DNA from 3 places in the Synechococcus sp. W55.1 genome. Region 3 is predicted to be linked to each of the others. Evidence: predicted binding sites of a transcription regulator. Region 3 holds the regulator's gene; each other region holds the start of a gene.
What was found. The regulator NtcA, encoded in region 3, controls nitrogen genes in cyanobacteria. The targets are predictions, from matches to a motif close to GTANCNNNNGNTAC.
Positions count from the first base shown of each region.

Region 1: the regulator NtcA is predicted to act here: its motif matches at 4,405-4,418, upstream of urtA (urea ABC transporter substrate-binding protein).
Region 2: the regulator NtcA is predicted to act here: its motif matches at 5,930-5,943, upstream of NW816_RS11025 (P-II family nitrogen regulator).

Region 1 covers NZ_JANSHN010000013.1:59,523-67,546, forward strand. The annotation lists gene NW816_RS08125 (SAM-dependent methyltransferase) at 1-423, opposite strand, end outside; gene leuD (3-isopropylmalate dehydratase small subunit) at 420-1,022, opposite strand; gene NW816_RS08135 (phasin family protein) at 1,161-1,487, opposite strand; gene NW816_RS08140 (hypothetical protein) at 1,530-1,877, shown strand; gene NW816_RS08145 (urease accessory protein UreE) at 1,874-2,350, shown strand; gene NW816_RS08150 (S9 family peptidase) at 2,374-4,302, opposite strand; gene urtA (urea ABC transporter substrate-binding protein) at 4,676-5,956, shown strand; gene urtB (urea ABC transporter permease subunit UrtB) at 6,061-7,218, shown strand; gene urtC (urea ABC transporter permease subunit UrtC) at 7,222-8,024, shown strand, end outside.
Region 2 covers NZ_JANSHN010000022.1:36,410-44,433, reverse strand. The annotation lists gene cobM (precorrin-4 C(11)-methyltransferase) at 1-712, opposite strand, end outside; gene NW816_RS11045 (DUF559 domain-containing protein) at 1,064-1,486, shown strand; gene ispD (2-C-methyl-D-erythritol 4-phosphate cytidylyltransferase) at 1,527-2,234, opposite strand; gene NW816_RS11035 (ammonium transporter) at 2,280-3,650, opposite strand; gene NW816_RS11030 (ammonium transporter) at 3,965-5,371, opposite strand; gene NW816_RS11025 (P-II family nitrogen regulator) at 5,532-5,870, opposite strand; gene NW816_RS11020 (IctB family putative bicarbonate transporter) at 6,021-7,436, opposite strand.
Region 3 covers NZ_JANSHN010000031.1:16,490-24,513, reverse strand. The annotation lists gene NW816_RS13080 (prolyl oligopeptidase family serine peptidase) at 1-852, shown strand, start outside; gene eno (phosphopyruvate hydratase) at 849-2,132, opposite strand; gene ntcA (global nitrogen regulator NtcA) at 2,371-3,045, opposite strand; gene NW816_RS13065 (M61 family metallopeptidase) at 3,319-5,169, shown strand; gene NW816_RS13060 (hypothetical protein) at 5,253-6,560, shown strand; gene NW816_RS13055 (hypothetical protein) at 6,591-7,478, opposite strand; gene psbV (photosystem II cytochrome c-550) at 7,800-8,024, shown strand, end outside.

The sequences.
Region 1 (8,024 bases), on a different contig from region 3:
GACCTGCAGGGGGGATCCCACCGCCGCGATCACCTGTTCGGCCAGGGTTTCATTGACCTGGAAGGGCTTGAGAGCCGGCTCTCCAAACAGGCGCGTCTGAACCGAAAAGCTGAGGGCGGGGTCAATGGCTGCCAACATTTCCCCATCAAGGCGCAATTCAACTGGGGATCCCCCAGATAGCCGCCGTTCTTGGTGAATGGGGCAGATGTGGCGCAAAAAAATGGGCGGGTCAGCTTGCCAAGCCCCAGCCAGGTCGGCAAATGAGCGTTGGCTGCATACCCACACCAAGCCAGGTGCTTCCTTTAGCCGCTGCACGGCAGCCTCTGGATCCGCAGCTTCTATCTCCCGGATCGCCAAATCCATAAAATCCGGGTCGGCGCTGCCCAGCCATGTATGGGTATCAGGGGGGAGAGGATGGCTCAACGGGCCCGCTGCCAACGCAGGTAGGGTAAAGAAGCGGCTACTTGGTGAATCTGAGCTTGAGCGGCCAGCAGTTGTCCTGTGGCGTCCCAGGTGCCCTGCACCAGCATTTGCCAGGCTCCTTGGGGGATCTCCACAGCAGCGGTATTTGCCTCCCAGCGCACCTGTTTGTTGGGCAGATCCAGCGTCAACTGGAGCTGGGGATTTTCCGCCACCGCCTTCTGCAGGGCTTGAATCACAGCCGGGGGTGCCGTGACACAAGGGATCCCTAGGGCCAAGCAGTTGCCGAAGAAAATCTCGGCAAAGCTTTCACCGATGAGAGCGCGGATCCCCCACTTGGCCAGCGCTTGGGGCGCATGCTCCCGACTGGAGCCACAGCCAAAATTGGCATTGACCACAAGGATCTGGGATCCCTGGTACTGAGGCTGATCGAAGGGGTGTTGGCCGGGATCCTGGGCGCGGTCGTCGGCAAACACGTGCTGGCCCAAGCCGTCAAAAGTGACGCACTTCAAAAAGCGGGCCGGAATAATTCGGTCGGTGTCGATGTCGTTGCCCAGCAGGGGGATCCCTCGGCCTGTGATGGTCAAAACTTCGCTTGGCATGGGAACTTCGATGAACTTCTGAACTCGATCTTTGGACTTGATCTGGAGATCGGCTTCAGGGGACTGGAATGCTCGGCAAAACCCTGCCCGGCTGCAGATGGGCCAGCCTCAACGACAAAAGGGGAAGGCTTGGCTCGGCTACCGGCGGTAAACCTGATTCTCCAAATTGCGCACCTGCCGCTCCAGCCGATCCAGCCGCCCGCGCAGCTCGTCCATTTCCGATTGGCGGGGCACGCCCAGATCCTGCAGGACGTTGCGCACCTGCCGCTGAACATAGGATTCAAAGTTGCTCTGCTCGGCTTTCACCTGGTTGAGCAGGTTGTTGATGACATTGGATGCCTCTTCTGGGTTGAGCTGCCCCTTCTGCACCAAGTCGTCGGCAGCTTTCTTCAACTGCTCCGCCAGCAGAGTGGTTGTGCCCACGCCCATCAGCAAGAGCTGACGTAAGATACTGTTGTTGTCCAATGCTGCCCTCCAAAGGACGCTTCGCGAACGGTACGGGCCTCCATGACTACCCATTTTCCTCAGTTTGCCCTCAACTTCGCAACCGGCTCGGCCAGTTTCTCCCTTTCGCCAGAGGTGGCACAACAATGGCACAAGGCCCTGCAAATCCTCTTGGAGCGGCTCAAGGTTCGCTCGGGCAGCTCCCGGCAGCAGCCTCAGGATCCGGTTGAGTTTCATCATTCTGCTGCCGACTTCTCTTTGGAGATGTTCTGCAACCCCAACATCTGGGTCGGCCCCCACGCAGCCAAGGTCTTGGTTACTGTGAAAACGGAAGGGCTGCGCTTTTCCACTGAGGTGGAGTTCTCTCGCCTTCAAGAAGACCTCAGCCAGTATCTGGAGTCCCTAACATGAGCGAAGATGCCCATGCTGCGGGAGAGGAGCCCGCGGCCATTACGGTGATGCAACTGCTGGACGAGCCGCCAGAGGGGATCCCCGGCCAATTGGAAGTGGTTTCCCTCACTTGGCACGACCGCCAGCGATCCCGGCAACGGCTGGTGAGCGATCGGGGCACCGAGATCCAGTTGATGCTGCCTCGGGGCACCCATCTTCACGATGGGGATCTGCTCTATGCGGATGCGCAGCGACACATTCGGGTCAAAGCCCAACCCGAACCGGTGCTCTTGATTCAACCTGAAAACCCCATCCAGATGGGCCAGGTGATTCATCAACTGGGCAATTGGCACCGCCCGGCCCACGTTTCCCTCCAAGGACAGATCCTGGCGCTGGCCGATGATCCCCTGCAGGACTGGCTGGCCCACATGGGGATCCCGTTTCGGTTGGAGATGGAGGTCTTCGAGCCCAACCTGTTGGCCCACAGCCATTAATTCGACCCATTGAGCAGTCATCATCAGGTGTCTAGGTTTTCGATCCGAACGGGCTCAAAAGGTTCTGCCAGCGGAAACCCCAACACCTGGGCATAAAAGTAAAGCTCTGCCTCCAAAGCCCGTTTGATGTTGGCCGCCTGGCGAAAGCCATGTTGCTCTCCCTCGAAGGGCACATAGGCCACTGGGATCCCTTTGGCCCGTAGGGCTGCCACCATCCTCTCCGCCTGATTGGGGGGCACGATGGCGTCTTCCAACCCTTGGAAGAAGATAACCGGACAATTGAGGCCCTCTAGGTGATGAATGGGGGAGCGCTCCCGGTAGAGATCCCGTCGCTCTGGGTAGGGGCCAATAAGGCTGTCCAAGTAGCGAGACTCGAACTTGTGGGTCTCCTGGGCTAGGGCTTCCAGATCGCTCACCCCGTAGTAGCTGGCACCCGCCCGGAAGACCCTGTGGAAGGTCAAGGCCGCCAACGTGGTATAGCCACCAGCGCTGCCACCCTGAATGAGCAGCCGTTCCCCGTCCACCTTGCCCTGTTCTGCCAAAAATTGAGCTCCGGCAATGCAATCTTCCACATCCACCAGGCCCCACCGGCCTTTGAGGGCATCCCGATAGGCCCGCCCATAGCCGCTGCTGCCACGGTAGTTCACATCCAAAACCGCAATCCCCCGACTGGTCCAGTATTGGATCCCTAGGTTGAGCACCGCTGCCGTCGCTCCGGTGGGCCCGCCGTGGCTTTTCACCAATAGGGGTGGCTTTTCGCCAGTGGGAGCAACAAAGTCGCGGTTCTTGGGGGGATAGAAGAAAGCATAGGCCACTGCCTTGCCGCCGCCGGTGGGAAAAACAATAGGCTCTGGGATCGACAGATAGTCCGGATCCACCGCCACGCTGCTGGAACGGGCCACCACTTCCACCTGTCCAGAAGGCAAATCCAAACAAACCAAGGCTATGGCTTCCGTCGGGGATCCGGCCAGGAAAGCGGCTTTTTCCCCACTTACCTGCAGATTGTGGATCTCGGTGTAGGGCAAAGGGATCTCTTCCTGTTGCCCCGACTGGGGATCCAGGTAGGCCAAATGGCACAGACCCCCCTGTTGGTAGCAGGCCAGAATGCGCCCATCCCCAGCAAAGCCGTAGGTGCTCAGGCCGAACACCCACTGGGGTTCTCCAAACTCTGCTTCCATAGGACAGAGGGGAATGGGGCCCTGGGGATCCCAGCGATAGAGGTTCCACCAGCCGCTGCGATCCGAAACAAAGTAGAGATCCCCCTCCGGTGACCACTGGGGCTGGAAGATCGACTCGGCAGGGCCACCGGCTAGCTTTTGGGGCTCTCCTAGAGTGCCATCTGCTGCCACCTCTGCTCGCCACAGTTCCGTCCCATCCCAGGGCATCTGGGGGTGATCCCAGGTCAGCCATACCAAGGTCTGGCCATCGGGGCTGAGGCGAGGGTTGGCATAGAAATTGTGCCCAGAGGCCAAAACGCGCTGGGATCCGCTTTCCAAGTCAATCGAGACAAGGCTGTTTTCCGGCTCTCCCTGGCGGCTGTGATCTTCCCGCACACAGAGGATGCGTCCACGCGCCCGATCCACCACCCCGTCGGCATAGCGATAGGGGCCTGCTTCCGTCAGGGGCTGGGGATCTGAACCCGGCAGCAGGCGGTAGAGCCGTTGGTCAGCGAAGTTGCAAAAATACACTACCCCTGCCGACACCCAATAAGCTCCACCCCCATACTCATGCACTCGTGTCCGCACATTGAAAGGTGCCGGTGTCAGCTCCACCAGGATCCCGTCGGCAGAGCGCCGCATCAACACATTGCGCCCTTTTTCTTGCGGGCGGCCCTCCGTCCAGTAGAGATCCCCCTGATCCCAAACCATCTGTCCCAAGCGCAGGGATCCCGTCACCACCAGGTCAGCGGTAATCGGGGATCGCCAAGATCCATAGCCGGCCTGCTGCACCATAGGCTGTTAATTCTCCACCCCAGAACCCCTATTATGCCGGGAGCAAGGGATCCCTGCCTCTGCCTGCAGCCTGCGGGGAAAGGGCTCGGATTCTGGGAAAAGGTATCCCACGATACAATTCTCTCCGGGCCGAATGGGTTTGATGGAACACGTTAAGGCAACAGGGACGCACGACGCTTTCTCGACTGCAGGATTAGCCTTTTCCTCTGTTGATGTTGGGAAGGCATTCGGTGAAAGCCTCAGCCGACTGCAGTTGGGCAAATTTAACACATGGGCGAGGTGATGAGCTAAGTGCTTCCCTCTGTTGGCCGGGCTGCTGCAACAACTGGACTTCTTAATACCCTTTGCACTCACTTCGTTTCGGAGATCACCGATGGCTCTATCATTTAATCGTCGTCAAGTGCTGAAAATGGGCGCTCTGGCCGGAGCCGGGGCTGCCCTAGGGCCGCAGATCTGGGTGAAGCGATCCGTGCCCGCCTACGCCCAGGGAGAGACCATTCGCGTTGGCATTTTGCACTCCCTCAGCGGCACCATGGCCATTTCGGAAACCAGCGTGGTGGATGCGGAAAAGCTGGCCATCAAAGAGATCAATGCCGCCGGTGGGGTTTTGGGCAAGCAGATCGAGCCGATTATCGAGGATGGGGCTTCCGATTGGCCAACCTTTGCCGAGAAAGCCACCAAATTGATCGATGTGGACAAGGTGGCAACGGTATTCGGCTGCTGGACTTCGGCCAGTCGCAAAGCCGTGTTGCCGGTGTTTGAATCCAAGCAGCACCTGCTCTGGTATCCCGTGCAGTACGAAGGACAAGAGTGCTCCAAAAACATCTTCTACACCGGCGCTGCCCCCAACCAGCAGATCGAGCCTTCGGTGGAATGGCTGCTCAAGAACAAGGGCAAAGAGTTCTTCCTGGTGGGATCCGACTACGTGTTCCCCCGCACGGCCAACACCATCATCAAGGCCCAGTTGGAAGCCCTGGGGGGCAAAGTGGTGGGTGAAGACTATCTGCCTTTGGGCAGCACAGAAGTTACCCCCATCATCAGCAAGATCCGGGCCGCTCTTCCCAATGGCGGTGTGATCTACAACAGCTTGAACGGCGACAGCAACGTGGCCTTTTTCAAACAACTGAAAGGGGCAGGGCTGGGGCCAGATCGCTATCCTTCCATGTCCGTCAGCATTGCTGAAGAAGAGGTACAGGCCATCGGCCCCGAATTCTTGGAAGGGCACTTCGCCGCCTGGAACTACTTTATGACGGTGGATACGCCTGCCAACAAGAAGTTTGTGGAGGCTTTCAAGGCAGAATACGGCCAAAACCGCGTCACCAACGACCCGATGGAAGCCGCCTACATCATGGTTTACATCTGGAAGCAGGCAGTGGAAAAAGCGGGAACAGTGGAAATCGACGCCGTGCGGCAGGCAGCCTATGGCCAGACCTTTGATGCCCCAGAAGGCTTGGTAACCATGAACACCAATCACCACCTGACCAAGTATGTGCGGATCGGCCAGGTGCGCTCTGACGGTTTGTTTGATGTCATCTTTTCTACGGATGCCGTGGAGCCGCAGCCCTGGAACCAGTTTGTGGCAGAGACCAAGGGCTTTGCCTGCGATTGGTCAGATCCGGCCAAGGGCGGTCGCTACAAAGTCAAAGTCAGCTAGTCCTGGCCAGGGCTGGGATCCCTTGCCGTTTGGATAGGGTCGGGGATCCCGCCTAGATGCTCGGTTAGCCTCCCTAGTTTAGTTGGAAGGAGGATCCCCTGCCCATGACCTTGCTCCTGGACAGCTTGTTCAACGGCATTAGCATTGGCACCGTCTTGCTAATAGCCGCCTTGGGCTTGGCCATTGTTTTCGGCCTCATGGGGGTCATCAACATGGCCCATGGGGAGCTGATGATGTTGGGGGCCTACACCACTTTTGTGGTTCAAAATGCCTTTCGTCCCCTAGGGGATCCCTGGCGGGATCTGTACATCTTTCCAGCTTTGGTAGCTGCCTTTGCCGTCACGGCTCTGGTGGGACTAGCCCTGGAGCGGGGGGTGATTCGCTTTTTGTATGGCCGACCCTTGGAGACCCTTTTGGCCACCTGGGGCGTGAGCCTGATCCTGCAGCAGTTTGTGCGCAGCGTCAATTGGGTGCTGGCTTTCCGCTTGGGGGCCTTCGCGGTGCTCTTTTTTGGCGGCTGGTGGCTCTTGGCCAGGCGGGCGGATTGGCCGCGTCTCAAGGGGTGGACGCTGGCGCTGCTACTGGTGCTTTCCACGGCCATTGCAGCGGTGGGGGGGCGGGTGCTGGCGCAAACCTATGCTTTAGCAGTCACTCAACCCTGGTTTGGAGCCCAGAACAAAGATGTGACCGCTCCCCGTTGGCTGGGGGGTGGGATCCCGGTGGGCAGCCTGTTTTTGCCCAATACCCGCCTGTTTATCATCGCCCTCACTGTCTTCTGCATCCTAGGGCTGTACTTCTTCTTGCAGCGCACCCGCTGGGGGCTGCGCATCCGGGCGGTTACCCAGAATCGGGCCATGAGTGCCTGTGTAGGGATCCCTACGCAAAAGGTGGATGCCCTTACCTTTGCCATCGGTTCGGGTCTGGCGGGAGTAGCCGGCGTGGCGGTCAGCCTGCTGGGATCCGTGGGGCCGAACACCGGCCAAAACTACATCGTGGATACCTTTATGGTGGTCGTGGTGGGGGGTGTCGGTAAGCTTTTGGGCAGCATTGTGGCAGCGCTTGGGATCGGGATTGCCAACTTTGTCATCGGTTCCGGGACGCTGGCTTTGATTTTTCCCAACGTGCCCATCCTGACCGATACCCTCAACTTTTTTGCCACCACGAGCATGGCCAAGGTGATGGTCTTTGCTTTGATCGTGGCCTTTTTGCAGGTGCGACCTCGGGGCCTTTTCCCCGAAAAAGGTCGTATGGTGGATGCCTAGGGAATGATCTCGCTTGGCGAAAACTCTAGGACCAGACTCTCCATCTTCTACTCCCTCACAAAGCCCATGAAACTGGTTCATTCCCCCCGTGCTGATCATGAAGTGGCTGCTCCCGCCGCGGGTGGGGATCCCAATTCTTCTCGCAAGCTTCTGTGGGAGGCCGGGATCCTCATCGTTTTGGTGCTGGCCTTGATCTTTGTGGCCCCAACTGTGCTGTCTGGCTTTCGGCTCAACTTGTTGGGGCGGTTTCTGGCCCTCAGCATTGTAGCTTTGGGAATCGACCTCATCTGGGGCTATACCGGCATGCTCAGTCTGGGACATGGGGTGTTCTTCGCCTTGGGGGGCTACGCTCTGGGGATGCACCTGAAGTTGCAATTGCCGGAAGGTCAGATACCGGAGTTTTTCAGCCTCTACGGGGTAACGGAATTGCCCTGGTTTTGGTACCCCTTTTATTCTTTTCCGTTCACGGTTGTTGCTGTTGTCTTGATCCCGGCTTTGGTGGCAGCAGCCCTGGGATATTTGGTGGTGAGAAATCGCATTCGAGGGGTTTATTTCTCCATTCTAACTCAGGCCACCACGATTATTTTCTTTAACTTCTTCAACGGCCAACAGCGCTTAATTAATGGCACCAACGGCCTGACCAACTTCCAGACTTTGTTTGGCCTGGATGTCAACTCGTCCGAGATGCGCTTCGCTGTCTATGTCACTACAGTTCTGGCGGTGGTTTTGGCTTACCTTCTCTGTCGTTGGCTGACCAGCGGCCTATTCGGTCGGATCCTGGTAGCCATTCGAGATGACGAGCCGCG
Region 2 (8,024 bases), on a different contig from region 3:
ACAAGCCTTTCAAGGCAGGGCTGACGAGATAGAGCACTGTGCGTTCTAAGCCGGCTTGCCGGGTGAGGGCGGCCATCTCGGCCAGGGATCCCAGCCAGATCTGTTCGTCCGGCCAACCCAAGCGATAACAAACGGCAACCGGGGTATCGGCGGGGTAGTGAGCCAGCAGATCTGCCTGCGCTTGTTCTACGTGGCGGGCGCTCAGATATAGACACAAAGAGGCGCGGTGGGCTGCCAGACTGGCCAGGGCTTCTGCTTCCGGTACCTGGGTGCGACCGCTGGCGCGGGTGAGGATAATCGTCTGTACCAACTTGGGTATGGTCAACTCCACCTGCAAACGGGCGGCTGCCAATTGAAAGGCGCTTACTCCCGGCACGATCTCAAAAGGGATCCCTGCCTCCGCCAGCCGGATCAGCAGCTCGTGCAGAGCGCCGTAAAGGCAGGGATCCCCATCCTGCAGCCGCACCACCCGCCGCCCTGCCTTGACCCGTTCCACAATTTGCGGCAGCAGCGTTTCCAGCGTGAAGGAGCGGGTGTCAATGGCCTCAACCCCAGGGCGACAATGGGCCAGCACTCCCTCTGGCACCAAAGAACCTGTGTAGAACACTACATCGGCTTCCGCCAGCAGTCTTTGCCCCCGCAGGGTAATCAGCTCCGGATCCCCGGGGCCAGCCCCGACAATGTAGACAGGCCACGACGTCGGTTCGCGCATTTGCTTGCTTCCTACCCCTTCAAGGGCCTCTTTGAAGATCCCTTTTCCAAAGTCTTTTCAAACTGGATTCCAAGGGAACTTATCTGGAGGCTCAAGCATGCAAGATCACGACAGGCACTCGCATCCCATCTTAAGGTACGTTCGGAAAGACTATTATCCCTACGTTGTTTTACCCCAGCCGATTGCTCTCCTCTTGAGGGGGCCAGATCTCCCACCTTGCCCGCCGGAGCCGGAGCCGCCACAGATGCCGGAGCGCCCAACGGAACCTGAACTACCTCGAATGCCGGAACGCCCTGTTAGGCCAAATCTACCCGAGCTACCCCAGCCTTTGATGGGCAAGCTGCAATCGGCATGGGCAACTGGTGCTGGTGCATAGAGCAGTCTAGTGTCCGGTGCTATACCCCTGATATCGCAATGCAGGTATCTAGAGATGGAAAAAGATCACTCGTTTTACTCATTGACATTGAAATTGATGAGCCATGGTTTCTTGAAGGTAATCTGTGTAGGCCAGCCCATACTGTGAATGATCCTAAGCAAAGTAAGCGTGATGCTTATCTAGCGGATAGAGGCTGGGTTGTAGTTCGGTTCTCAGAACGGCAAGTTTATGAAGAAAGTGAAAAGTGCATTAATCTCATCTTTTGCTTGGTTTCAGGTGTCTTGGGTGCATTAGATTCTAAACAGCCAGACTTATCATTTTCATTTCCAACGGACCACAAGAGATGGGGTGATCAAAGTGCTCTTAGTGAACCTAGATTTCCTCCTTCCTACTTTTAATTCCCAAGGTTGAGACTGGCCCTACCGGGATTGAATTGAGCTAACGCGCTGGTCCGAGACGCTGCTGCAGGATTTGTGCGGCCAGCAACACATCCAGGGGGGTGGTTAGCTTCAGATTGGATTCCTCCCCTTCGACGATGTAGACTGGCCAACCCAGCTTCTCGAATAGGGCTGCATCATCGGTTACCTGCCAACCCTGGGCCAGAGCCTCCCGATGGGCTTGCCATAGCATCGACAGGCGAAACCCCTGCGGCGTTTGCGCTGCCCACAGCCGGCTGCGTTCTGGGGTTGACTGAATTTGGATCCCTTTTGGGCCTGCCTCAGCGACTTTAATCGTGTCCTTGACAGGGATCCCCGCGATGAGACCATCCACCTGCTGCAGAGCGGCACTGCAGCGATCGAACAACTCAGGGGTAGCCAGGCAGCGGGCCCCATCGTGAATCAGCACCCGTTCCACCGTCCCCCACCCATAGAGATACTCAACCCCCTTGCAAACCGACTCCTGCCGCGTCGCCCCCCCTTGTAAAAGCTGCACCGGCGTGGACAGATCCATTGCCGCCAGGATCTGCTCGATGGCCGGCCAATCGCCGGGTTGGGAGAGAATGCCGATCCACTCGATGGAGCTGGCTCGATCCGCAGCCTGCAACGTCCAAGCCAAAATCGGCTGACCCAAGAGCGGCAGCAACAGCTTATTGACCGCAGCTCCCATTCGCTTGCCGCTGCCAGCCGCCGGGATCAGAAGGTGCATGGGATCCAAAAGCGCATCCAACCGGATCCCAGTGTACTGCTCAACTCAACCTTCCAACTCTCCCGAAGCAGTGACAAAGTCAGGGTAGGCAATGTTGCCGTGCTCGCCAATATCCAAGCCGGCCAACTCTTCTTCTGCCGAGACGCGCAGACCGATGGTGCCCTTCAAAATCAAAAACAAAGCCAGACAACAGATAAAAGACCATCCTCCCAGGGCAATAACCCCCAGAATCTGTACCGGCAACACCGCCCAAGTCACCCCCGCTTCCGCATGGGCAAACCACGGGATCCCTGCAGCAATGACCCCCCAAGCGCCGCACACCCCATGTACCGACACCGCCCCCACCGGGTCATCCACCTTCAAGGTGCCCTCGATAAACAGCACCGACAACACCACCAACACCCCGGCCACCGAGCCGATAAGGATTGCCCCCAAAGGATGAACAGTGTTGCAAGGAGCAGTAATGCCCACCAGCCCCGCCAGTGTCCCATTCGCTGCAAACGTCATGTCCGGCTTGGTAAAAATGGCCCAGGAAGTACAGAGAGCGCCGATGGCTCCTGCCGCCCCGGCCAAATAGGTATTGAAAGCAATCCAGCCAATATCAGGAATCGCTGCCGTTGTAGAGCCGGCATTAAAGCCAATCCAGCCCAGCCACAGGATCAACGCCCCCAACATGCCCAAGGGTAAGCTATGCCCGGGAATAGCCCGCGGCTCCCCATTGGGACCATACTTGCCCAAGCGCGGCCCCAACACCAAAGTTCCCGCAAAAGCTGCAGCCCCACCCACCAAGTGCACCACCCCCGACCCGGCAAAGTCAATGTAGCCCAGGTTTTCCAGCCAGCCGGCTGTACCACCGTTGTAGTCGGCAAACAGGCCATTCCAGGCCCAGCCCCCGGAAATCGGGTAGATCGCCCCAGAGATGACGATGGAGTAAATCAAATAAGCCAAAAAGCGGGTGCGTTCCGCCATTGCCCCGGAGACAATGGTGGCAGCGGTGGCGGCAAACACCAGTTGGAAACAGAAGAACGTGAAAGGCCAAGCATCGTTTTGACTGCCGGCTTCAGCTCCCTGTTGCCAGTTGAAAAAAAACCAGTTGGTGCCCAAAAAACCGGCCACATGGGATCCGAACATCAGCCCAAACCCCAAAAACCAAAAAGCACAGGCCCCGAAGCAGAAGTCCATCAGGTTCTTCAGGACAATGTTGGTAGCATTTTTAGCCCGCGTGAAGCCCGCCTCCACCATGGCAAAGCCCGCCTGCATGAAAAACACCAGCGCCCCGGCCACCGTTGTCCAGACGATGTCGGCATGGTATTGCTGAGTTTTCAGTAAGGTTTGTAGCTCAGCCCAAGCCTCGGGTGGGAGAGCCTGTTCCAGAGCCGTGAGATCCGTCTGGGCCAGAGCAGGCGGGGCAACCAAACTTCCCAACCCCAGCAAAGCTCCAACCCCCAGCAGGACTTTCCCCCCTGTCCTCAAACCCAAAAGGATCCCCTGCCGAAGACGAGAGAAAACAGTCTCACCTATCTGACTTTTCATCTCGATTCCAAGTCCATTCCAAGTCCCACACCTCGATTTTGAGCTATTTCTCCCCTCCTACCCGTAACCACCTACACCAATGCCACCAAATACATCAGCAAGCCATAAAAGAGAGGGCCAGCCCTGACCCCCTCTCTTGATTTTCAGTCCCGTGTCGCTCAGATCCGACAGCCTCCCGTCGAACCGAGCGCAACAGCTCAAGCTCCCTCCACCTCGGTGGCAGCAATGACAAAGTCAGGGTAGGCTATGTTGCCGTGCTCGCCCACATCCAAACCGGCAATCTCTTCCTCGGCGCTGACGCGCAAGCCAACAGTTACCTTGAGGATTAAAAACAGGATTAGACAGGTGATGAAGGGCCAGAGGAAGAGAGCGAGAGCGCCTACCACCTGCACGCCGAACTGTGCCCAGGTAACCTCTGAATTGGCGTGGGCAAACCAAGGGATCCCTGCTGCCAACACCCCCCAGATACCACAGGTGCCATGCACGGAAACCGCGCCCACCGGGTCATCAATTTTCAGCGCCGTATCCAAAATCACCGCGGAGAGCACCACGAGGATTCCGGCCACCAAGCCAATGATCAAGGCCCCCAGCGGATGAACTGTATTGCAAGGGGCAGTGATCCCCACCAAGCCGGCCAGGACACCGTTGGCGGCAAAGGTCATATCCGGCTTGCCAAAATGAACCCAAGAGGTGAACATCGCCCCAATTGCTCCAGCCGAAGCTGCCAGCAGCGTATTCATGGCAATCCAGCCAATATCGACAGAGGCTGCAGTGGTGGAACCGGCATTAAACCCAATCCAGCCAAAGGCGAGGATAAACACCCCCAACATCCCCAGCGGCAGGTTGTGGCCGGGAATAGCCCGCGGTTCTCCATTAGGGCCGTACTTGCCAATGCGAGGGCCGAGCACAATGGCGCCTGCCAAGGCCGCAGCGCCCCCTACCAAATGCACCACCCCCGACCCGGCGTAGTCGATGTAGCCCAGATTTTCCAGCCAGCCGGCTGTGCCGCCGTTGTAGTCGCCGAACAGCCCGTTCCAGGCCCAACCCCCAGAGATGGGGTAGATTAGCCCAGAAATAACGATGGAGTAGATCAAGTAGGCCAAGAACTTGGTGCGCTCCGCCATGGCTCCAGAAACAATGGTGGCGGCAGTGGCGGCAAACACCAGCTGAAAGACAAAGAAGGTAAAAGGCCAATCCCCTGCTTCGTGGGCTTGCTGCCAGTTGAAAGCAAACCAACTGGTTCCGAAGAAGCCATCACTTTTGCCGAACATGAGGCCAAACCCGATGAACCAGAAGGCGCAACAGCCCATGCAGAAGTCCATCAAGTTCTTCATCATGATGTTGGCGGCATTCTTAGCGCGGGTAAAGCCCGTCTCTACCATGGCGAACCCCGCCTGCATGAAGAACACCAAGGCTGCTGCCACGATCGTCCAAACAATGTCAGCGTGTTTCTGAACTGCCTCGGCCTCTTGAGCAAAGGCAGTTCCCTGGCCGAATAGAAAGACCAGCGCAGCCATTAGAGCAGCAGTCAGACTCCACCTGGCCGGTCGCCAGAGCCACTGGGGCACCTGGCTCTTGAGCTTTTGGATCATTGTTGTACTCATGCTTTTCGACTCACCTAAAGGGACAGTACTTCTCAAAAGACATTACCCGGAAAGTGGGGCAAGAACACCTCATCAACCTCATCAGAGATACAGCAAAAGAGACATGCAGCAAACCCCCACAAGGCTCAGGACGGGTAGCCCAAACCCCAAAGATCCCTCCTTACAGGGCATCTTGGTTGAGTTCGCCAGTGCGGATGCGGATGGTTTTTTCGACGGGGCTGATGAAAATCTTGCCGTCCCCAATTTCGCCGGTGCGAGCCGCTGCAATCAGCTTCTCCACCACCGTATCCACCAGGTCATCTTCGACCACGATCTCCACTTTCAGCTTTTGTAGGAACTCTACCGTGTACTCGGATCCCCGGTAACGCTCGGTTTGTCCCTTTTGCCGGCCAAAACCCCGTACTTCACTTACGGTCATGCCGACAATCCCGGCATTGACCAAAGCAATTTTGACCTCATCCAACTTGAATGGCCGGATTACGGCCTCGATTTTTTTCATTTGCCTCCTGCACCCCGGACAATTCCGCTAATTTCTAACACTACTGACACCTGCAAATTGTAAAAACAGATACATTTTTATCTCCTACTGAAGATGCTTACCACTCTGGATTTGCTCCCGTCAAGACCGGAAGGCCAAGCTTAAGCTACCTTAACGGGAGGAAGTCCCCACTGGCGTCTCACCAGCATCTGTAAGCGGCTGAGGGCTGAGAGAGGCCAAGCTGGCTGTAATAAGCGCTACCGCAAGCCACCACAGCATTTGTACCTGGGGACGATACCAGATGGTATCCACCAAGCCGTGGACCATCATGCCGGTGCAAGCGGCCAAGCCCGCTGCCACCCACAGACCCTGGGGATCCCGCAAGTTGAGCAAAGTTTTCCAGCATCTCCAGCCGTGATCCCAGAGCACCAAGAGGAACCAGGCGAAAGTTAAAGATCCGATGAAGCCAGTCTCCACGGTGAGCTGCAGAGGCACCGAATAGGCTCCGAGGGCGCTGAAGTTGCCTCGTTGGTAAAGGGGGTAGACGCGGTTAAAGGCGACATTGCCGGGGCCGATCCCCAAGATGGGAAAGTCGCGGATCATGTCCAAGACCGCCGCCCAGACGTTGATCCGAAAGTTGTTGCTGGTGTCTAGCCGCCCCCAAAAAAGGCTCTGCACCCGCAGCCGCAGAGGGCGTACCGTCAGGATTCCGAGCAACAAAGCGGCCCCCCCTCCACTCAACAGAACCGGCAAGGCCCAACGCCGCCAACGAGCCGGCAAATCGATAGAGTGCCACTGCGCCAACAACACGGCCATCAGGGTCAGCATAGCCAGCCCCCCAATCCAGGCACCGCGACTGTAGGTGAGCAACAGGCAAATCAGGTTCACCGCCGTCGTAAACCCGGCCAGGAGTTTCGCTCCCCAACTGGGCCAAATCCAAGTGGCGGCCAGCCCCAGGGGAATGACCGGGATCAAGTAGCCCCCGTACAGATTTGGGTTGCGCAGATAGCTGTACACCCGCGTCAGACCTGCCAAGCCCGACTCCGGATCCACCCAGGTGGCCAGTTCTGCTGCCCCATAAAAGTATTGCCGCAGGCCATGGATCCCCATCACCAAGCTGACCAAAAGCAGGGATCCCACAATCCCATCTCGGAATTGGGGTTTGCGCAGCAGACGATGCAACAACAGATAGCCGGCTAGATAAAGAGTCAGCTTCAGCCAGCCATCCCGCGCTGCGTAGGGAACCGGAGAGAGAATCGTCGCCAAGGTGGCAATTCCCCAGAAAAGGACCAGGGGCAGATGCAGCGGCAGCCCAATCGGCGTTTCCACCAAAGTGCCCAGGCCCACCAGAGCGGCCATAGCCAGCAAAATCAGGCCCAGGATGCCGGTGGAGCTTTGCGCAGAGAAAACCCAGTAAAGCAGTACCAGCCCCAGGCCGATGCGGTCGGAAGTCTGCACCAATACGCTGCTTTTCCCCCAACTCTGCAGGGATCCCAACAGGCGGCCCAAAAGGCTCCCCTGCTGCCAAGCCTTGATGGGAAAGTCGCGCAGCAGAAAACCCTGCCACAGTTGCGTTGCTCGTTCCATAATCCTCTGGGGCGTGTTGGGCCCAAATCCCCACACCTCAAGTCATCCTACTGGTTTCACCAGCGGGACAAAGCTTTAGTCTATATCCCCAGAGGCAAAGAGACAATGAAGAAGAGCGCAACTTCTTATCGCGCCAGCCGGACAAAGTCCTCGTTAACAAAAATAAAGAATCGGCTAACTCACAAGACTCTACAAGACGAAAAGCATCGAAGAATTGTCAAAGAAGAATTGTCAAAGTTGAGTTTTCGGTCTTAAGAACAAATCGCTATAGAATGCAAAGAAAGAGTAACGAGAAAAACCACAAGAAAGATCTGTCCCAATTTCTAAGTAAGTGTTGGATCGCCGCAGTCAAAAATCCTCCTGAATTACCACAGATTAATTCTCGAAAGACTCTTCAGGCAACATAGGCTAAAGCTTGACCTTGGGATCCTCTTTTGCCCTGATTGCTGAGACTCGAAGAGATCTGATTGCCTAGGGAGGATAGACTTTTTGACTCAGATTGACCTTCCTTCGCTTTGGTTTTGTTTTGGGAATTGAGGTTGGAATAGTGAATCTGAACACGAGTGGGGCGGCCCAGCCCTAGGGCAG
Region 3 (8,024 bases):
AGCACCCTCTTTCGCCAGCCGCAGGTGGACTTTGACCCCAGCGCCTACGAGGTCAAACAGATTTTTTACACCAGCCGAGATGGCACGCGGGTGCCGATGTTCATCACCCACAAGAAGGGCCTGGAGCTGACCGGATCCCATCCCACGCTGCTGTACGGCTATGGCGGCTTTGGCATCTCCCTCACCCCCAGCTTCTCGGTAAGCCTGGTGGCCTGGCTGGAAATGGGCGGCGTCTATGCCCAGCCCAACCTGCGGGGCGGCGGCGAGTATGGGGAAGAGTGGCACCAAGCGGGCACCAAGCTCAACAAACAGAACGTGTTCGACGACTTTATTGCTGCTGCCGAGTGGCTGATTGCCCATGGCTACACCAACCCCTCCCAGTTGGCCATCTCCGGTGGCAGCAATGGCGGCCTGTTGGTGGGGGCCTGCATGACCCAAAGGCCGGATCTGTTCGCGGCGGCTCTACCGGCGGTGGGGGTGATGGACATGCTGCGCTTTCATAAGTTCACCATCGGCTGGGCCTGGATCTCCGAGTACGGATCCCCGGAGAACCCGGAGGAATTCAAGGCCCTCTACGCCTATTCCCCTCTGCACAACCTCAAGCCCGGCACCGCCTACCCCGCCACCCTGATCACCACCGCAGATCACGACGACCGGGTGGTGCCCGCCCACAGCTTTAAGTTTGCCGCTGCCCTCCAGGCTGCCCAAGGGGGATCCCAGCCGGTGCTCATCCGCATCGAAACCAAGGCAGGGCACGGGGCCGGCAAGCCCACTACCAAGCTGATCGAGGAAGCTGCCGACCGCTGGGCCTTTTTGGTGCAGGTGTTAGGGAGGAACGAGACGAAAAGTTAGCGAGCTTTGGGGCCCAGGCCCACCCGACCGGCATACACTGCCGCTTCCCCTAGCTCGTCTTCGATGCGCAGCAGTTGGTTGTACTTGGCAATGCGCTCGCTGCGACAAAGGGATCCGGTTTTGATCTGCCCGGCACGGGTGGCCACCGCCAGATCGGCGATGGTGGTATCCTCGGTTTCGCCGGAGCGGTGGCTGATTACAGAGCGAAAACCCGCCTGGCCAGCCAGTTGAATGGCCGAGACGGTCTCCGTCAGGGTGCCGATCTGGTTGAGCTTGATCAAAATGGCGTTGGCGGCGGCGCTGTCGATGCCCTTCTGCAGGCGGGTTAGGTTGGTTACAAACAGGTCATCCCCCACCAGTTGCACTCGGGATCCCAGTTGAGCGGTCATGGCTTGCCAGCCGGCCCAGTCTTCCTCCGCCAGCCCATCTTCAATGGAGAGGATGGGATAGCTGGCCAGCAGTTGCTCGTAGTAAGCCACCATCTCAGCCGCGCTGCGGGCTTGGCCCTCAAAGTGATATTGCCCATCCTGCAGCAGCTCGTTGGCAGCCACATCCAAGGCCAAGGCGATATCTGCTCCCGGTTTGTAGCCTGCCTGTTCAATAGCCGTCATCAGCAGATCCAAAGCCGCCGCATTGGAGTCGAGATCAGGAGCAAACCCCCCTTCATCCCCCACACCGGTGGACAGCCCCTTCTGCTGCAGCACTTGTTTTAGTACCGCAAACACCTCAGCCCCGTAGCGCAGCGCCTCGCGAAAGCTGGCCGCTCCAATGGGCACAAGCATAAATTCTTGAATATCGACGTTGTTGTCGGCGTGGGCGCCGCCGTTGAGCACGTTCATCAGCGGCACCGGCAGCAGGTTGGCAAAGGGCCCCCCCAGATATTTGTAAAGAGGCAAGCCCACTGCTTCCGCAGCCGCTTTGGCTGTCGCCAGAGAAACTGCCAAAATAGCGTTGGCCCCCAGGCGGGACTTGTTGGGGGTGCCGTCCAGGTCGATCAGCAACTGGTCAATACGGGCTTGGTTGAGGGCATCTTCTCCCTGCAGCTCCGACTGGATGGGGCCAAGGATGTTTTCCACCGCCCTCAGCACACCCTTACCGCCGTAGCGTTTGGGATCCCCGTCCCGCAGCTCGTGGGCCTCGAAGGTGCCGGTCGAAGCACCGCTGGGAACCTGCGCCAAGCCCGTTGCCCCATTGGCTAGACCCACCAGGGCTTCTAGGGTGGGACGCCCTCGCGAGTCGAGGATCTCATGGGCGGTAATCCACTCGATGGCTGTTTCCACAGTTACACCTCAGCAATTGGCTAGATAGCTCTGGCCAAAGCCAGATCCCCCCATAGACTAGTAGGTTTTTGCCCGCGATCCGGTCAGCTTCCAGAAAACTTTAAGTCTGTCCTTCGGGCACAGAGATTCTTCAAGGCTGCAGCAGTAGATTGAACATAGGCCGGCCAGAGCTTCAACCAGCCGTCGAGCGGGGTTTGCCTGGGCAAGGTGCTGCTCAGGAAGTGTTCTCCTCTTCCTTCTAGGCAAAGCGATGGCTCAGCCGCATCGGGTCGTGTACGGTGATCTTCTTCTTGTGAATGGAGATGTACTTCTTCTTGCGCAGCTCTCCCAACAGGCGGGTGATGGTGACGCGGGTTGAGCCAATGGCCTCGGCAATGGCCTGGTGAGACAGCTTGAGATCGATGGTGACCCCATCTGGGCCAGGCACCCCGAAATCGCGACAGAGAATCAACAAAAAGCTGACCAAACGGGATCCCATGTCGCGATGAGCCAGCGTCTCGATCATCATCTCCGTTTGCAAGATACGAGACGACAGGCTTTTAACCAGCAACATGGCCAGTTCGGCGTTCTCCTGTAGGGATTTCTCCACCTGCTCGATCGGTAGAGAGAGTAACTCGGTAGGTGTAAAAGCCACCGAGTGATAAAAGCGGTCGGAGCGCTGTCCCGTGATAAAGGAGAGCACGCCGAAGATGCTGTTTTCGCGCAGGAGGGCAACGGTGATTTCCTCTCCCATTTCGTAGACCCGCGAGAGCTTAACGGCTCCCTTTACCAAAAAGTAAACCCGCTCCGCCGGATCCCCTGGAAAAAAAATGGTCTTCCCGCGCTCGAACGTTTCGATAACCGGAGGATGGTGAGGGCCTCCCAATTGCTTGAAGGCTGTGATCAGAGATTTTTCCGCTACGGCCACCGCCATACTCATCAACCTTTTAAGGTCAGTTTATACCTAAGATCAACCTACTAAGATCAATCTAGAAGCATTAGGCTAGGTTGCAACCCATTGACTTCAGAATCTACGAGGATACCAAGATTTACCCTAAAGTAGAAGGTTCTGCCTAGGTATCTTTGTAGCACGCGCTACATTTTTAAGTCTCGTTGCTGCTCTCCAGCCAAAGGCAGAGGTTAGGATAGGAGCCATTGCCGCTGGGGGCTGCGCCAGCCCTTGGCAGTAGAGGGTAGGGTGGGTTCTATGGGGATCCCAGAGGTTATCGTTTCTGCACCTTCTCAACTGAGCCGCCAGCATTTCACAGTGCGGATGCCGGATCCGGCCAATCACCTGCTGGAGGTGGAACTGCAGATCCAAGAGGTGGATCCAGAGGTGCCTTTGCGGCTGCGACTGCCGGTGTGGACGCCGGGATCCTACTTGGTGCGGGAGTATGCCCGTCATGTGCAGGAGTTTCAGGCGGCAACTGAGCAAGGGATCCCTTTGGCCTGGCGGAAGGTGGATAAGAATACCTGGCAAATCGATCCGCCGGGTTCTTCTGCTGTGAAGGTGTGCTATCGGGTCTATGCCTATGAGCTGACGGTGCGCACGAACCATCTGGATTTGACCCACGCCTATTTCAACGGGGCAGCGCTCTTCCTCTACGTGCCCGGTCGCGAGCGGGAACCCTACACTTTGACGGTGATCCCCCCCAAGCCGGATTGGCACATCGCCACCAGTTTGCGGCCCTTGACCTCTCCTTCTGAGGATCCCACTTCCGGCCAGTCTTTTGTGGCGGAAGACTACGACGAGCTGGTGGATAGCCCGGTGGAGGTGGGCCTGCATCGGATGCAATCGTTTGAGGTGGAAGGGATCCCGCATTACTTTGTGGTTTGGGGGGCGGGCACTCTGGATGTGGAGCGGGCTGTCGCTGATGCTAAGGCGATTGTCAAAACCACAGCCGCGTTTTTCGGTGGGCTACCCTACGACCGCTACTGGTTCATTGTGCATTTGTCGCCGGGAGGATTTGGTGGCCTTGAGCACAAGTACAGCACCACCCTTCTTTACTCTGGGCTGGAGCTGCATCAGCCGGAGTCCTATCGGCGCTTTTTGTCTTTGCTGGCCCACGAGTTGTTTCATGCCTGGAATGTCAAGCGTCTGCGTCCGCTGGCATTGGAAAAGATCGACTACAACCAAGAAAACTATCTGGAATGCCTGTGGTTTTGTGAGGGAGCGACCAGCTACTACGAAAATGTCATCTTGTTGAGGGCAGGGATCCTCAGTGCCGGCGATTTTTTAAAAGTTCTTTCCGAACAGATTGGTCGCTTGCAGCGTACTCCGGGCCGGGCCGTGCAATCGCTGCGGGAATCCAGCTTCGACACCTGGATCAAACTCTACCGCCCCCACGAAAACACCCTCAACAGCCAGGTTTCTTATTACTTAAAGGGGGCTTTGGTCTGTTGGCTGCTGGATCTGCACATCCGTCACCTTTCCGGCGGTCAGGGATCCCTGGATACAGCTTTGCAGGATCTGTGGCAGCGCTTTGGTCGGTCAGGGAAGGGCTACAGCGACCAAGACTTGCGGGAGGCGTTTGAGCGGGCAGCCGGTGCCGATCTTGGCCGGTTTTTCGCAGCCTATGTGGAAGGCACGGAAGAGCTAGACTACAACACTTACCTACACCCCTTTGGCCTCACCCTTAAAGCCCACTTCAGCCGCCCCAACCCCATCCCATACCTGGGCCTCAATTTCAACGGCGAGGGCAATCGCATCAGCGCAGTAGAGATGGGATCCCCGGCGCAAAAAGCGGGCATCTGGGCCGGCGATGAGCTGGTGGCCCTGGATGGGTTCAGGGTGAGCGCTGCCAACTTGGCGGAACGCTTGACGGCCTATCAGCCCCACCAGATCATTTGTTTGAGCGTTTTTCAAGCCGATCAGTTGAAACATTTCTGGATCCCGTTGGATCCCCCTCGGCCCGATGTCTACACGTTGGAGGTGTTGCCTGAACTGACTCCTGCTCAAGAAGCCCTTCAGCAAGGCTGGCTGGGATCCCTTGTCGGCGCCCAGCTTCGGTCAGAGGCAGGTCCCCATCTGCTTGAAAATTCACCTATCTCCTCCTAGAATGTTGAGGCAAGCAGGTAATCAAGCAGGTAATCCAGTTAACTGGAAAGAGAAGTAACAGCAGCAGAGGACAGGAGTATCTGATGGACTTAGTTTTGGTTTTATTGATTGGGGCAGCTGTTGGTTTCTCGGTAGGCATTTACGTTGCTCGCCAGTATGGGGCCAGTCCTAAACTGGAAATCTGGAAACGAGAGATTATCAGAGATATATCTTCGCAGCTAAGCCAACACAGCCAAAAACTCAACGACCCGGACAAAGCACTCATCAAGTTGAGCGAAGGATTGGTAGACAAGATTTCTCAAAAGTTACAGGAAAAGTTACAGGCCGTCCAAGCTACCCTTGAAGAGTTTAAATTTCGCCTTGCTGACAACCAGCAAAGCTTGCTACAGGACTGGGGCAGAGACTTTCTACAAGCTATATCTGTAAAGTTGGCCGAACATGGCCGGCAACTGAACAATCAGCTAGCCATTCTGGAAAACCTAGTGGAAGAGGCCAAAGATATTTATCGGCAACTACGGGTTACTATTCAAAGTTCTCATGGATCCGAGATATGCCCAACTGCAAATCAGGACTCCCAGAATGAGCAGGTTACTCAGGTCATTGGTAAAGCACCAGATCCTGAGACACCAGACGAAGTACTAAGAGACAAGGATGGGACAGCTACTGTTGATATATCAAAGATAGAGTCGTTCTTAAACTCAAAAAACATAAAGATAAAAAGCATAGCTGCGGAAGAAAAAGAGGAAAAGCTAGATCAAATAGCTGCCTTTATGGGCAGCCGATACTCTTTTATCAAGAGATTTTATGGAATGGTTAAATCAAACATGAAGAGCGGCAGTTCTTTCTCCCTAAACCTTAGAGACGAACCTCCACAAGTAGTCAGTTCAACTTGCCAAGTTGCTAAGGAGTTACACGACATCGCATTTTTGGAAGAGTACAGATACTCTAAGGCGCCCAGATGCCTTTTGGTAGCGAGACCCAGTAGGTCGCCTCAGGCGCTGAATTTTCTGGCAGGGAACTGGCTGGAAAGATATGTTAGGGGCACGCTGATCCGCCTTGTTGCGGCTCACACCGAAAAGATCAGTTTCTCTTACGTCGTGAATGCCCAAGTTACTTTATCGAATAGAGCCGATTTTGAGATGGATCTTTTCTTCCATATCAATGATAAATTCTACTGGGTGGAATCGAGGACAGGTGGGTACCAAGATAAAATACAAAAATACTCCAGAATCGCTGATGAACTCGGTCTTCAGGAAAGCCAAGCTTTCATAGTTTTAACTGATGTTAGTCAAGATACAAAAAGTAGTCTATCTTCCCTCTATCACCTGTCAGTGATTGGCGTCGATGAGGTTGAGTCTACCTTTGATGGGATCCTGAAAAGCCATCTCTGAAAGTCTGAAAAAGTCCCCAAGAGCATCGGCTCAGGCCACAATCTTGACGGCTTGCTCCATACACCACCAGGGATCCTCCGCAAAAGCTGGCATGGGAGTGCTGCCTGCTTTGCCCAGAATGGCCAGCCGGACTTCCCGATCCAGGCGGGATCCGGCCCCGTAGGGATCTTCTGAGGGAGGTTCCAGCCGTTGCCCCAGAGGGGGCATCACCATAATGCCTGGCTGCATGCTGGTGCTGCTGACCCAGATTTTGAAGCGATCCACCGCTACGTCTGTTCCTTCTGGCAGCTGCATCTGCAGCAGGTAGCGGGGGCCAGAGCCAATCAGCAGGCTCTCGTTGGGGCGTAAACGGGCAGGCAGATCTGGTTGATAGGGGTAAACCAAATCCACGCTGTACCGCCGCTCGTCAAAGACGGTGACATAAACATGCACTGGAGTGGGGGCTCTGTTTCTCAAGGCAATGGCCAGGTTGCGGCCTGCTTGGATTTGCACTTTCCCTTGGGGATCCCGCGGCAGAGGGCTCACTTCGGCAGGGGCAGAGCTGCTGGCCGGGGTTTCCAGTTGGAGAAATTCCACTTCCAAGATGCTGCTCAGCGCATCGCTGGGAGGTTGCAGATTCAAGAGGTTGCCGAAAGCGGCCACGTGCTCCAACAGCCGCACCAGCTTGCGAGGCAGGGCCTGTAGCTTTTTCACCGGGATCCGGAAGGCCGCCAGAGCCACCTCTTCCCCCCGACGGTAAAAGTGATAAATGGCATCGGGCAACAGCTCTACCCGCAAGTCTGCTGCTTCCGGATCTGTGTAGGCCAGAAGCGGTGAGGCCGGCAAAGCCGCCAGCAAATTGGCAACAGGCATTTGGATCTGACTGGGATCCGCACAGGTGAAAGCCACCCGCAACGGCTGGAATCGGACAGAGGACATGGGGAAAACCTGGAACGGACTCTGCCGTATTCTCCTGCTCTGAGGCTGCCAGGCAAGCAAGCCAAGCTCTATATTACCTGCTCATTACCTGCTCAGTTCTCTCGACTGGGCTGTGGCCAAGTCAGCTCTCGGCCAACAGACTCCCAACAGGCCATAGCTCCGTAATCAAACTTAACACCAAAGGCAAATGGAACCATTGGGAAACTATCCCGGATCCCATCTGCAAATGATCTCTTAATGGTCTATTCTTGATCCTGTTGTCGGGTTTGTGGCTGGAGTGGAGCCCACCTCTCCTCTTTCTAGGCTGATCTACGGAGAACCATGTTTAGCAAAGCTTTTTCTTTTCAGAAGGTGTTTGCGCCAGCGCGTCGTCGGTTGCTTGTCCTGCTGTTGGCTGCGTTGATGGCTGGGTTTGGCTGGGGTCTGGCTCCAGTGTTTGCAGCTAGGGATATTCCTGCAGTGGCTCTGTCGCCAACTGAGTCTATTACCTTTACCGAAGCCCAGTTGGCCAAAGGGAAGAAGCTATTCAACACCGCATGCGCCCAG